DNA from 3 places in the Paenibacillus amylolyticus genome. Region 2 is predicted to be linked to each of the others. Evidence: a T-box and tRNA genes for the amino acid it is inferred to sense, from the RefSeq annotation. Region 2 holds a T-box; the other regions hold tRNA genes.
The links. A T-box is a leader RNA that pairs with one kind of tRNA and senses whether it is charged. The one in region 2 lies ahead of argS (arginine--tRNA ligase), so its partner is inferred to be a tRNA-Arg.

Region 1: it encodes a tRNA-Arg, which carries the amino acid that the T-box ahead of argS (arginine--tRNA ligase) is inferred to sense. The anticodon was not compared.
Region 3: it encodes a tRNA-Arg, which carries the amino acid that the T-box ahead of argS (arginine--tRNA ligase) is inferred to sense. The anticodon was not compared.

Annotation. Positions count from the first base shown of each region.
Region 1 is NZ_CP145892.1:314,397-318,361, reverse strand. Features, by position in the region: gene iolD (3D-(3,5/4)-trihydroxycyclohexane-1,2-dione acylhydrolase (decyclizing)) at 1-1,046, opposite strand, end outside; tRNA gene V6668_RS01490 (tRNA-Gly) at 1,439-1,509, opposite strand; tRNA gene V6668_RS01485 (tRNA-Pro) at 1,520-1,593, opposite strand; tRNA gene V6668_RS01480 (tRNA-Leu) at 1,601-1,679, opposite strand; tRNA gene V6668_RS01475 (tRNA-Arg) at 1,697-1,773, opposite strand; tRNA gene V6668_RS01470 (tRNA-Gly) at 1,781-1,855, opposite strand; tRNA gene V6668_RS01465 (tRNA-Leu) at 1,866-1,946, opposite strand; tRNA gene V6668_RS01460 (tRNA-Lys) at 1,953-2,028, opposite strand; tRNA gene V6668_RS01455 (tRNA-Tyr) at 2,039-2,124, opposite strand; tRNA gene V6668_RS01450 (tRNA-Thr) at 2,134-2,209, opposite strand; tRNA gene V6668_RS01445 (tRNA-Phe) at 2,230-2,305, opposite strand; tRNA gene V6668_RS01440 (tRNA-Asp) at 2,324-2,401, opposite strand; tRNA gene V6668_RS01435 (tRNA-Met) at 2,429-2,502, opposite strand; tRNA gene V6668_RS01430 (tRNA-Val) at 2,520-2,595, opposite strand; tRNA gene V6668_RS01425 (tRNA-Glu) at 2,602-2,673, opposite strand; tRNA gene V6668_RS01420 (tRNA-Asn) at 2,678-2,753, opposite strand; tRNA gene V6668_RS01415 (tRNA-Ala) at 2,755-2,830, opposite strand; tRNA gene V6668_RS01410 (tRNA-Ile) at 2,866-2,939, opposite strand; rRNA gene rrf (5S ribosomal RNA) at 2,978-3,094, opposite strand; rRNA gene V6668_RS01400 (23S ribosomal RNA) at 3,173-3,965, opposite strand, start outside.
Region 2 is NZ_CP145892.1:2,620,371-2,624,335, forward strand. Features, by position in the region: gene V6668_RS11870 (GTP-binding protein) at 1-394, shown strand, start outside; gene V6668_RS11875 (four-helix bundle copper-binding protein) at 468-803, shown strand; T-box leader at 982-1,273, shown strand; gene argS (arginine--tRNA ligase) at 1,339-3,069, shown strand; gene V6668_RS11885 (ABC transporter ATP-binding protein) at 3,076-3,965, shown strand, end outside.
Region 3 is NZ_CP145892.1:5,332,680-5,336,644, reverse strand. Features, by position in the region: rRNA gene V6668_RS23650 (23S ribosomal RNA) at 1-1,932, shown strand, start outside; rRNA gene rrf (5S ribosomal RNA) at 2,076-2,192, shown strand; tRNA gene V6668_RS23640 (tRNA-Asn) at 2,276-2,351, shown strand; tRNA gene V6668_RS23635 (tRNA-Glu) at 2,356-2,427, shown strand; tRNA gene V6668_RS23630 (tRNA-Val) at 2,435-2,510, shown strand; tRNA gene V6668_RS23625 (tRNA-Met) at 2,527-2,600, shown strand; tRNA gene V6668_RS23620 (tRNA-Asp) at 2,628-2,705, shown strand; tRNA gene V6668_RS23615 (tRNA-Gly) at 2,729-2,803, shown strand; tRNA gene V6668_RS23610 (tRNA-Arg) at 2,810-2,886, shown strand; tRNA gene V6668_RS23605 (tRNA-Leu) at 2,903-2,981, shown strand; tRNA gene V6668_RS23600 (tRNA-Pro) at 2,989-3,062, shown strand; gene V6668_RS23595 (BofC C-terminal domain-containing protein) at 3,266-3,958, shown strand.

The DNA.
Region 1 (3,965 bases), 2.3 Mb from region 2:
CCTTCGCGTGCATCTGCCAGAATGGCTTCTCCGCCTAACTTGGCGGCATCCATGCCGTTCAGGTTGATGTTGATGAATGAAGCTTCTGGGTGCTGAAAAGCAGAGCGGGACGCCGTCGTGAAATCCGAGAACCGCGTACCGACGCCGATCACAACGTCTGCTTCTCTCGCCAGCCTATTGGCTGCCAGAGAGCCGGTAACCCCGATTGCCCCCACATTTAGTGGGTGGTCCCAAGAAACTGCGCTCTTGCCCGCCTGCGTCTCGGCGATCGGAATACCAAATGCCTCGGCGAACTCCAAGAGTTGAACGGACGCCTCAGAGTACAACACACCGCCGCCTGCAACGAGCAGCGGTTTTCTGCCTCGGGCAATCTGCTCCGTTGCCCGCTCAATGGCTGCCTGTACCGGGGGACGACGATCCAGATAATGTACTTTGCGGGCAAAGAAAGATTCCGGGTAATCGTACGCTTCTGCCTGCACATCCTGCGGCAATGCGAGCGTTACTGCTCCCGTCTCTGCTGGATCGGTTAGCACACGCATCGCCTGTGTAACAGCAATCATCAACTGTTCGGGACGAACAATGCGATCCCAGTACTTGCTGACGGCTTTGAATGGATCAGTTGCTGAGATTGTATAATCACTGCTCACTTCCAACTGCTGAAGTACCGGGTCCGGTTCCCGTGTAGCAAAGTTATCTCCAGGAAGCAATAAAACCGGAATCCGGTTCACCGTTGCAGTAGCTGCCGCTGTAATCATATTCAAAGCACCAGGTCCAATGGATGTTGTACATGCATAAATCTGTCTACGGTTCTTCTGCTTGGCATAAGCCGCTGCCGTATGCACCATGCCTTGTTCGTTCTTGCCTTGCATATACGTCAGGCTTCCCGGACTGCGCTCCAGCGCTTCTCCAATGCCTGTTACATTGCCATGTCCAAAAATACCGATGATTCCCTTCACAAACTTGGTTTCCACCCCGTCAACCGAGATATATTGCTGATCCAGGTATCGAAGCAGTGCCTGAGCCATCGTTAGTCGAATTGTATTCATGAATTGATCGCCGTCCTTTCCTTTACGGGTTAAGCGCTTAATCTACGTTAAGTTTAAGCGCCTTACCCCTAAAGGTTAAGCGCTTAATTGATATGGTATTACAGGTTAATGATTTACGCAAGCTATTTTTGTAAGCGTTTTTATAAATTGTGATAAAGAAAAGATATTCTTGTGTTCGAACATGTGTTAGACCTTCTCTATTTGAACACTTCCACAATGACTAAGGACAGACTTAAAAGAGAGGGAAATATATCGTGAGGATGGGATACATGCTGGTACATGATATTCAGCCAAATAATCCGTGGTCTTTGTATAAAATCATGGAATATATGCCTGTGAATGCAAAAAAAGAAAGATACGGTGAGTACCGTCTCTTTCTTTTTCAATATATAAGCGGGTGATGGGAATCGAACCCACGCTATTAGCTTGGAAGGCTAAAGTTCTACCATTGAACTACACCCGCATAACAACAATCGGGATGACACGATTTGAACATGCGACCCCCTGGTCCCAAACCAGGTGCTCTACCAAGCTGAGCTACATCCCGTTATCTATACCGGCGAGAGGACTCGAACCTCCACGGTTTCCCACTCGATTTTGAGTCGAGCGCGTCTGCCATTCCGCCACGCCGGCAAAATATGAAGTTATAATGGCGCGCCCTGAGAGATTCGAACTCCCGGCCTTTTGATTCGTAGTCAAACGCTCTATCCAGCTGAGCTAAGGGCGCAAAATATTGGAGCGGAAGACGGGAATCGAACCCGCGACCCTCGCCTTGGCAAGGCGATGCTCTACCGCTGAGCCACTTCCGCGAATAAAGGATGCGCGTGGAGGGACTTGAACCCCCACGTCAAAGACGCTAGATCCTAAGTCTAGTGCGTCTGCCAATTCCGCCACACGCGCATATAATGGTGAGTCATGAAGGGCTCGAACCTTCGACACCCTGATTAAAAGTCAGGTGCTCTACCAACTGAGCTAATGACTCATAGAAAAACTGGTGGAGGATGATGGATTCGAACCACCGAACCCGTACGGGAGCAGATTTACAGTCTGATGCGTTTGGCCGCTTCGCTAATCCTCCAGGATTACATGGTGCCGGCGAGAGGACTTGAACCCCCAACCTACTGATTACAAGTCAGTTGCTCTACCAGTTGAGCTACACCGGCGTATTACATGGTGTTATAAATGGTGGCTCGGGACGGAATCGAACCGCCGACACGAGGATTTTCAGTCCTCTGCTCTACCGACTGAGCTACCGAGCCTTACTACATTAAAAAAAATGGCGGAACCGACGGGATTCGAACCCGCGATCTCCTGCGTGACAGGCAGGCATGTTAGGCCAACTACACCACGGTTCCAGATCACTTTCTCAAAGGAAAGTATAATTGCGGGGGCAGGATTTGAACCTGCGGCCTTCGGGTTATGAGCCCGACGAGCTACCGGGCTGCTCCACCCCGCGTCGTTATAAAGTTTATATGGTGGAGGCTGAGGGGATCGAACCCCCGACCCTCTGCTTGTAAGGCAGATGCTCTCCCAGCTGAGCTAAGCCTCCATATTATGACCCGTAGGGGATTCGAACCCCTGTTACCTCCGTGAAAGGGAGGTGTCTTAACCCCTTGACCAACGGGCCTTACTGGCTCCCCGAACAGGGCTCGAACCTGTGACAACTCGATTAACAGTCGAGTGCTCTACCAACTGAGCTATCAGGGAATGGTGGAGCCAAGCGGGATCGAACCGCTGACCTCCTGCTTGCAAGGCAGGCGCTCTCCCAGCTGAGCTATGGCCCCATACTCTGGTGTATTTCATTGTTGTGGTCTTGCTATGGGCCCTGGTGGACTCGAACCACCGGCCTCACCCTTATCAGAGGTGCGCTCTAACCAACTGAGCTAAGGGCCCTTATCAATTTTCGAAAAAAAATACCCCAATGGGGTTTCGCTTGGCGGCGTCCTACTCTCCCAGGACCCTGCGGTCCAAGTACCATCGGCGCTAGAGGGCTTAACGGTCGTGTTCGGGATGGGTACGTGTGGAACCCCTCCGCCATCGCCACCAAACGCATAGCTTAGCTTACATTCAGAGATCATTCTCTGAAAACTAGATTCGAAACGAAACATGCGAATTATCACTTGCTATTGGATAAGCCCTCGACCGATTAGTACTGGTCAGCTCCATGCATTGCTGCACTTCCACCCCCAGCCTATCTACCTCGTCGTCTTCAAGGGGTCTTACATACTGGGAAATCTCATCTTGAGGGGGGCTTCACGCTTAGATGCTTTCAGCGTTTATCCCGTCCGTACATAGCTACCCAGCGGTGCTCCTGGCGGAACAACTGGTACACCAGCGGTACGTCCATCCCGGTCCTCTCGTACTAAGGACAGCTCCTCTCAAATTTCCTACGCCCACGACAGATAGGGACCGAACTGTCTCACGACGTTCTGAACCCAGCTCGCGTACCGCTTTAATGGGCGAACAGCCCAACCCTTGGGACCTACTTCAGCCCCAGGATGCGATGAGCCGACATCGAGGTGCCAAACCTCCCCGTCGATGTGGACTCTTGGGGGAGATAAGCCTGTTATCCCCAGGGTAGCTTTTATCCGTTGAGCGATGGCCCTTCCATGCGGTACCACCGGATCACTAAGCCCGACTTTCGTCCCTGCTCGACTTGTAGGTCTCGCAGTCAAGCTCCCTTATGCCTTTGCACTCTTCGAATGATTTCCAACCATTCTGAGGGAACCTTTGGGCGCCTCCGTTACTCTTTAGGAGGCGACCGCCCCAGTCAAACTGCCCACCTGACACTGTCCCCGCACCGGATTACGGTACCAGGTTAGAACCTAGATACGATCAGGGTGGTATCCCAACGTTGCCTCCACGCAAGCTGGCGCTCACGTTTCAAAGGCTCCCACCTATCCTGTACAGATCGTACCC
Region 2 (3,965 bases):
TGGACATGAGCATACAGATCATACAGTCCAAGGCGATGCTACGAATACTGACGCATCTCATAGCCATAGTCATGACCACGGTCACGAGCATTTTGCTCCTCATGCCTCACACGAACATGTTATGGTGTATACGCATTATTTCAGTCATCCGGTGAACAGTGAGGCGTTTGAACAATTTGTATCTGCTTTGCCACGGGACGTGTATCGAGCAAAAGGCATCTTATCGTTTAGTGACACGGCGAGTCGTTTCTGGTTCCAGTATGCCTACCGTGAATCGGATTACATGAAGATCACACCTCAGGGAGAGGTCCCTAATGTTGCTGTGTTTATAGGTGAGCATTTTGACCAAACTGTCATTCGTGACCAATTACTGGAATTGGAAGCGATAAAGTAGGTTAGATGATTCAATATTCCTCCGAACTGGGTATTAAGATGCATAGCAAACTTTGCCTGGGAGGTAACTTTAAATGACACAACAACAATATCAACAATGTATCGATGCTTGCCTGGAGTGCATGAATGCATGCAACGTATGTTACATATCGAGTCTGAAAGAATATGATCTGGCGATGTTGCGTGATTGCATTCGTTTGAATCGGGAATGTGCGGAGATCTGCAGTTTTGCTGCACAAGCGATGACACGTGGAAGTGATTTCATTGCTGAAATATGCGAATTGTGTGTGAAAGCTTGTGAAGCTTGCGCCGCTGAGTGTGGCAAACACCACCATGATCACTGCCAAGCATGTGCAGAGGCTTGCCGCAGATGTGCAGAAGCTTGCCGGTTGATGGCAGCAGTAGCGTAAATATTATTTCACTGGAATATATAATTAAACCGATAATGACCGTTGTCCCCTAAGGGAAGGCAGAGAACACAAGCATCTGAGACGATGTGCCTATGTGTTGCCTTTCAGTAGGGGATTTTTAATGCAGGTTGCCAATTCTGATCGTGGTATGTATAATGATGGCAATGAATTGAAACGAAGAATATCAATGATCGGGAGAGTAGCCAGATCCATACATGACAGCGAGCCGGGAGAGGTGGAAGCCGGTATGACATGACCTGAGTGAATCGCACCCGTGAGATGGTTATCCGAAAAGATGTACGTATCCCGATTGGGATAGGCCATATCTGTCTGAGGGTAACCCGGCTTGCGACCGTTATACGCATCGAGCGGAACAGGTTCTACTGGTATGCATGTTGATGCATATTAAGAGTAAGCTGTTCACTTAGAGTGGTACCGCGGGAACTGTTAAGTCAGCTCTCGTCTCTTATTTAGAGACGAGAGCTTTTTGTGTGTTTATTTTCAGCCAATAATGAATGGATAAGGAGTGTTTTGCATGTTGATGAAGCAGGTTGCGGCCGATATTGCCCCTTTAACGGGATTGAATGAACAAAAGGTTCTGAGATTACTGGAAGTCCCACCACAGGCGGAGATGGGCGATGCAGCATTCCCTTGTTTTGTATTAGCGAAGTTATTAAAGAAAGCACCGGCAGTTATTGCAACTGAGCTCGCAACGGGATTGCAGACATCTGGAATTGAAGCGACTCCCGCCGGTCCGTATGTAAATATCCGTTTTAATCGGGAGAAGCTCGCACCGAATCTGCTGAAAGAACTGGGGAATGCGGCATTTGGTAAGCTTCAGCTTGGTCAAGGTTCACGTGTTGTGATTGATATGTCTTCCCCTAACATCGCAAAACCCTTCGGAATCGGACATTTGCGTTCTACTGTAATCGGTGCAGCACTGTATCGGTTGTATAACGAAGCGGGTTATACCTCTGTAAGTGTGAATCATCTGGGAGACTGGGGAACCCAGTTTGGCAAGCAGATCGCAGCGTATAAACGGTGGGGCAATGATGAAGCGTTGCAGGCAGACCCGATCCGTACGTCCTTGGAGCTGTATGTGCGCTTCCACGATGAGGCGGAGAACGATCCTTCACTTGAGATTGAGGCACGCGACTGGTTCCGCAAGCTGGAGCAAGGGGATGATGAAGCACAGCGGTTATGGGCGTTCTTTGTGGAAGTGAGCATGAAGGAATTCAACCGGATGTATGAACGTCTGAATGTACAGTTCGACCATACACTGGGGGAGAGCTTTTACAATGACAAGATGGGTGCAGTGGTTGAAGAACTGAAGGCAAAAGGTTTACTTGAAGAGAGTGATGGAGCACTCGTGGTACGTCTGGAGGATGAGAACATGCCACCGTGCCTGATAATCAAAAAAGATGGAACAACAATTTATCCTACTCGGGATTTAGCTACGGCAGTCTATCGTCATGAGGTGATGAAGGCAGATCGGTTGTTATACGTGGTCGGAGGCGAGCAGAAGTTACATTTCCAGCAGGTATTTGCGGTCCTATCCCGGATGGGTCATGGATGGTCTGCGAAGTGTGAACATATCCCGTTTGGATTAATGCGTTTTGAGGGACGGAAAATGTCTACCCGTCGTGGTAAAGTCGTCTTTTTGCAGGAAGTATTGGATGAGGCAGTTGCTCGTGCTTTGCAGATTATTCAGGAGAAAAACCCCAATCTGGAGAACCCTCAGAAGGTGGCTGAGGCTGTTGGTGTAGGTGCCATTATCTTTGGTGATCTGCGTAATAATCGGTTAAACGATGTGGACTTCTCACTGGAAGATGCGGTGAGTTTTGAAGGGGAGACTGGACCTTATGTGCAATACACCCATGCTCGGATTCAAAGTGTGCTTGCCAAGGCAGAAGAGGCAATCCGCGTGGCAAATGAAAACCCTTTGACTAAACCCAACCTTGCGGATGGTGAGAATAACACAGTAACCACTCCATCCCTTATCGGAGATACCTCATGGGCATTGCTGAAACTGCTTGGTGAATATCCCGAGTATTTGAAAAAAGCAATTCATCGGAATGAGCCTTCGGTCATTGCCAAATATACAATAGATGTCGCTCAAGCATTCAACCGCTTCTATCACGCCGAACGCATTGCGGATGCGTCATCTGATGTAAGATCCTTCCGAGTGGCATTGGCCAAACGGACTGCCGAACGCCTCGCGTACAGTTTACATTTGCTAGGTGTACAAGCTCCAGAGCGGATGTGATCCCAGGTGATAAGGAGTATACGTGGACTTTTCAAGAAAGCCGATCAAAATGTACCAGACTCATCAGGTCGAGGTATGTTGCTTCAACAAGTGAGCAAGCGATTAGGTAATGCTCAAGTACTTGATGAAATTAATCTGGAAGTGAAGCAGGGCGAATGTGCTGTACTTGTTGGCAGAAACGGCTCTGGCAAAAGCACGTTGCTACGTATGTTGGCAGGTATTTTGTTACCCGATACAGGATCGATCCAGCGCACAATGAAGGGTTCTGATGGGTATGCAGTAGATGGCCTGCCACGTTTGCCCTTTACCTCTGGAGAGTATTTGTGGGACATGGGTCGGATTCGGGGCATTCGCCCCGAAGTACTGCGTGAGCGGATTAGAGAACTTAGTGAACTTTTATATCTGGATACCGCGATCGATCAGAAGTTACCCTTATTATCGAAGGGCACACTGCAAAAAGTGAATTTGATTCAGGCCCTGTTACCTGGACCGGGTGGTCTTTTGTTGCTGGATGAACCGTTGTCAGGCTTGGATATTCCAGCTCAAGAGGGCATTGTATCCTTATTGGGGCAATGGAAGGATGAAGGGACATCCATCGTTACAGCTTGTCATGAACCGTTGCTTATTGAACGTTTGGCAGACCAGGTGATTGTGTTAAAGAAAGGCCGCGTGCTCCGCTACTGGAGTCGTGAAGATATACTTCAAGTTGGCGAACCTGTTGTACGTATTCAGAGTCTGACGGAAGCCGGAGAGGATCTGGCTAACGATCTATCGATTTTACAACAACCGGGAGTACTGTCTTTAGTTCGTAATACAAACTCGGAGAAATCCAATGCTTGGTTGTGGGATTGGAAAGTGGTTCAACAATCAACAGATGATGTCCTCAGAATGATCCT
Region 3 (3,965 bases), 2.7 Mb from region 2:
ACAGTGAGTGCTAAGATCCATTGTCAAAAGGGAAACAGCCCAGACCATCAGCTAAGGTCCCCAAGTGTGTGTTAAGTGGGAAAGGATGTGGAGTTGCACAGACAACCAGGATGTTGGCTTAGAAGCAGCCATCATTGAAAGAGTGCGTAATAGCTCACTGGTCGAGTGACTCTGCGCCGAAAATGTAACGGGGCTAAACACACCACCGAAGCTATGGCTTGATGCTTTGCATCAGGGGTAGGGGAGCGTTGTATAAGGGTTGAAGGTGTACCGTAAGGAGCGCTGGACATTATACAAGTGAGAATGCCGGTATGAGTAACGAAAAGATCAGTGAGAATCTGATCCGCCGAAAGCCTAAGGGTTCCTGAGGAAGGCTCGTCCGCTCAGGGTAAGTCGGGACCTAAGGCGAGGCCGAAAGGCGTAGTCGAAGGACAACAGGTCGAAATTCCTGTACCACCGTAAGCCGTTATGAGCAATGGGGGGACGCAGTAGGGTAGTGACGCGGACTGATGGATGTCCGTCTAAGCAGTAAGGCTGATGTGTAGGCAAATCCGCACATTGTAAGGCTGAGCTGTGATGGGGAGCGAAAATTATAGTAGCGAAGGTCATGATCTCACACTGCCAAGAAAAGCCTCTAGCCAGGTGATGGTGCCCGTACCGCAAACCGACACAGGTAGGCGAGAAGAGTATTCTAAGGCGCGCGGAAGAACTCTCGTTAAGGAACTCGGCAAAATGACCCCGTAACTTCGGGAGAAGGGGTGCCCCGGTAGTGTGAATAGCACGAGGGGGCCGCAGTGAAAAGGCCCAAGCGACTGTTTAGCAAAAACACAGGTCTGTGCGAAGCCGTAAGGCGAAGTATACGGGCTGACGCCTGCCCGGTGCTGGAAGGTTAAGGGGAGTGGTTAGGAGCAATCCGAAGCTGTGAACCGAAGCCCCAGTAAACGGCGGCCGTAACTATAACGGTCCTAAGGTAGCGAAATTCCTTGTCAGGTAAATTCTGACCCGCACGAATGGCGTAACGACTTGGGCGCTGTCTCAACGAGAGATCCGGTGAAATTTTAATACCTGTGAAGATGCAGGTTACCCGCGACAAGACGGAAAGACCCCATGGAGCTTTACTGCAGCTTGATATTGAATTTGGGTACGATCTGTACAGGATAGGTGGGAGCCTTTGAAACGTGAGCGCCAGCTTGCGTGGAGGCAACGTTGGGATACCACCCTGATCGTATCTAGGTTCTAACCTGGTACCGTAATCCGGTGCGGGGACAGTGTCAGGTGGGCAGTTTGACTGGGGCGGTCGCCTCCTAAAGAGTAACGGAGGCGCCCAAAGGTTCCCTCAGAATGGTTGGAAATCATTCGAAGAGTGCAAAGGCATAAGGGAGCTTGACTGCGAGACCTACAAGTCGAGCAGGGACGAAAGTCGGGCTTAGTGATCCGGTGGTACCGCATGGAAGGGCCATCGCTCAACGGATAAAAGCTACCCTGGGGATAACAGGCTTATCTCCCCCAAGAGTCCACATCGACGGGGAGGTTTGGCACCTCGATGTCGGCTCATCGCATCCTGGGGCTGAAGTAGGTCCCAAGGGTTGGGCTGTTCGCCCATTAAAGCGGTACGCGAGCTGGGTTCAGAACGTCGTGAGACAGTTCGGTCCCTATCTGTCGTGGGCGTAGGAAATTTGAGAGGAGCTGTCCTTAGTACGAGAGGACCGGGATGGACGTACCGCTGGTGTACCAGTTGTTCCGCCAGGAGCACCGCTGGGTAGCTATGTACGGACGGGATAAACGCTGAAAGCATCTAAGCGTGAAGCCCCCCTCAAGATGAGATTTCCCAGTATGTAAGACCCCTTGAAGACGACGAGGTAGATAGGCTGGGGGTGGAAGTGCAGCAATGCATGGAGCTGACCAGTACTAATCGGTCGAGGGCTTATCCAATAGCAAGTTCTAAATCGCATGTTTCGTTTCGAATCTAGTTTTCAGAGAATGATCTCTGAAATGAAAATTGGTACATCACATAACGTGTGTATGATTTTCAGTTCCATATCTGATTTTAAGAAGCTATGCTTCGATAAATCGCGTTTGGTGGCGATGGCGGAGGGGTTCCACACGTACCCATTCCGAACACGACCGTTAAGCCCTCTAGCGCCGATGGTACTTGGACCGCAGGGTCCTGGGAGAGTAGGACGTCGCCAAGCGAACTCTTTCATCATACATAGAAAACGGGCTCTGCATGTTGATGTTGTACGATGAATTGCATTTGCACTGCAAATGCATATATTCCCTGATAGCTCAGTTGGTAGAGCACTCGACTGTTAATCGAGTTGTCACAGGTTCGAGCCCTGTTCGGGGAGCCATTAAGGCCCGTTGGTCAAGGGGTTAAGACACCTCCCTTTCACGGAGGTAACAGGGGTTCGAATCCCCTACGGGTCATATAGATGGAGGCTTAGCTCAGCTGGGAGAGCATCTGCCTTACAAGCAGAGGGTCGGGGGTTCGATCCCCTCAGCCTCCACCATATAACTTTATAACGACGCGGGGTGGAGCAGCCCGGTAGCTCGTCGGGCTCATAACCCGAAGGCCGCAGGTTCAAATCCTGCCCCCGCAATTATACTTTCCTTTGAGAAAGTGATCTGGAACCGTGGTGTAGTTGGCCTAACATGCCTGCCTGTCACGCAGGAGATCGCGGGTTCGAATCCCGTCGGTTCCGCCATTTTTATATTAATAATACCGTGTGCGGAAGTGGCTCAGCGGTAGAGCATCGCCTTGCCAAGGCGAGGGTCGCGGGTTCGATTCCCGTCTTCCGCTCCAATATTTGCGCCCTTAGCTCAGCTGGATAGAGCGTTTGACTACGAATCAAAAGGCCGGGAGTTCGAATCTCTCAGGGCGCGCCATTATAACTTCAAATTTGCCGGCGTGGCGGAATGGCAGACGCGCTCGACTCAAAATCGAGTGGGAAACCGTGGAGGTTCGAGTCCTCTCGCCGGTATATATAACGGGATGTAGCTCAGCTTGGTAGAGCACCTGGTTTGGGACCAGGGGGTCGCATGTTCAAATCGTGTCATCCCGATCTCTAAAAACACTATCTAATTATAGATAGTGTTTTTTTATATTTATCTATATAAGATTCTATAAATGCAGGTTCCGGTATTCACTATGACAAATTCTCTAACCTAACACATGTGTGTTCCTTCTTCAGACAACAAGTTAATTGTGCATAAAGCCTCAATCTTTAGGTCACAATAGGTTTAAAAAGTGATAGAAGGGGTTCATGTGAACACGTTTAACTTCAGAAAACAATTCAAGAGACGCTGGAGACGGTGGAAACGAACAGTATGGATGACGGCGGCTCTGCTTGCAGTTACGATATTGGCTTACAGCGGGTTGTCTATCTCATCGGCGATAGAGCGTTTGCTGACAACTAATTTTAGTGAGGCAACCAGTGTGATGGGCCCTGTTACGCAGGAAACAAGATCAGAACAGGAGATTCAGGCGTTAGTAGAGCAACTTGATTCTGATCCGGATCATTTAACAAGTGTGGTTTTGGAGACAAAGTACATCTGCGGAGTGGAAACAGAGCAGTTAGGCAAGATGGCTAGACCACAGTTGAAGATGCTGCTGGCTCAACATCCGGAATGGGATGCTACCGTTGGAACATCAGATGAGTTGCATTTGAAGCAACGTGTAGATGACCTTTCACCGCTTTGTAAACAACAGGCTTATATCAGCATAGATGCTGTAGGGAACCTTAATTTGTACGAAGGTAAGCCTGGAGAAGAGAAGGTTATTCGTACGTTCTTTCAATTGGATGTTGGGACATTGGAGAGTTCTTTGCCAGAAGGGGTACTGGAGCAATTGCAGCAGGGTATTCGGATTCAGGACAAGGATGAATATGATAGCGTAATCTCTACGTTCAGTGACTATGCCGTGGATGAAGACCATCATTTAATCCGTAATGACGGGTAATCCAAAC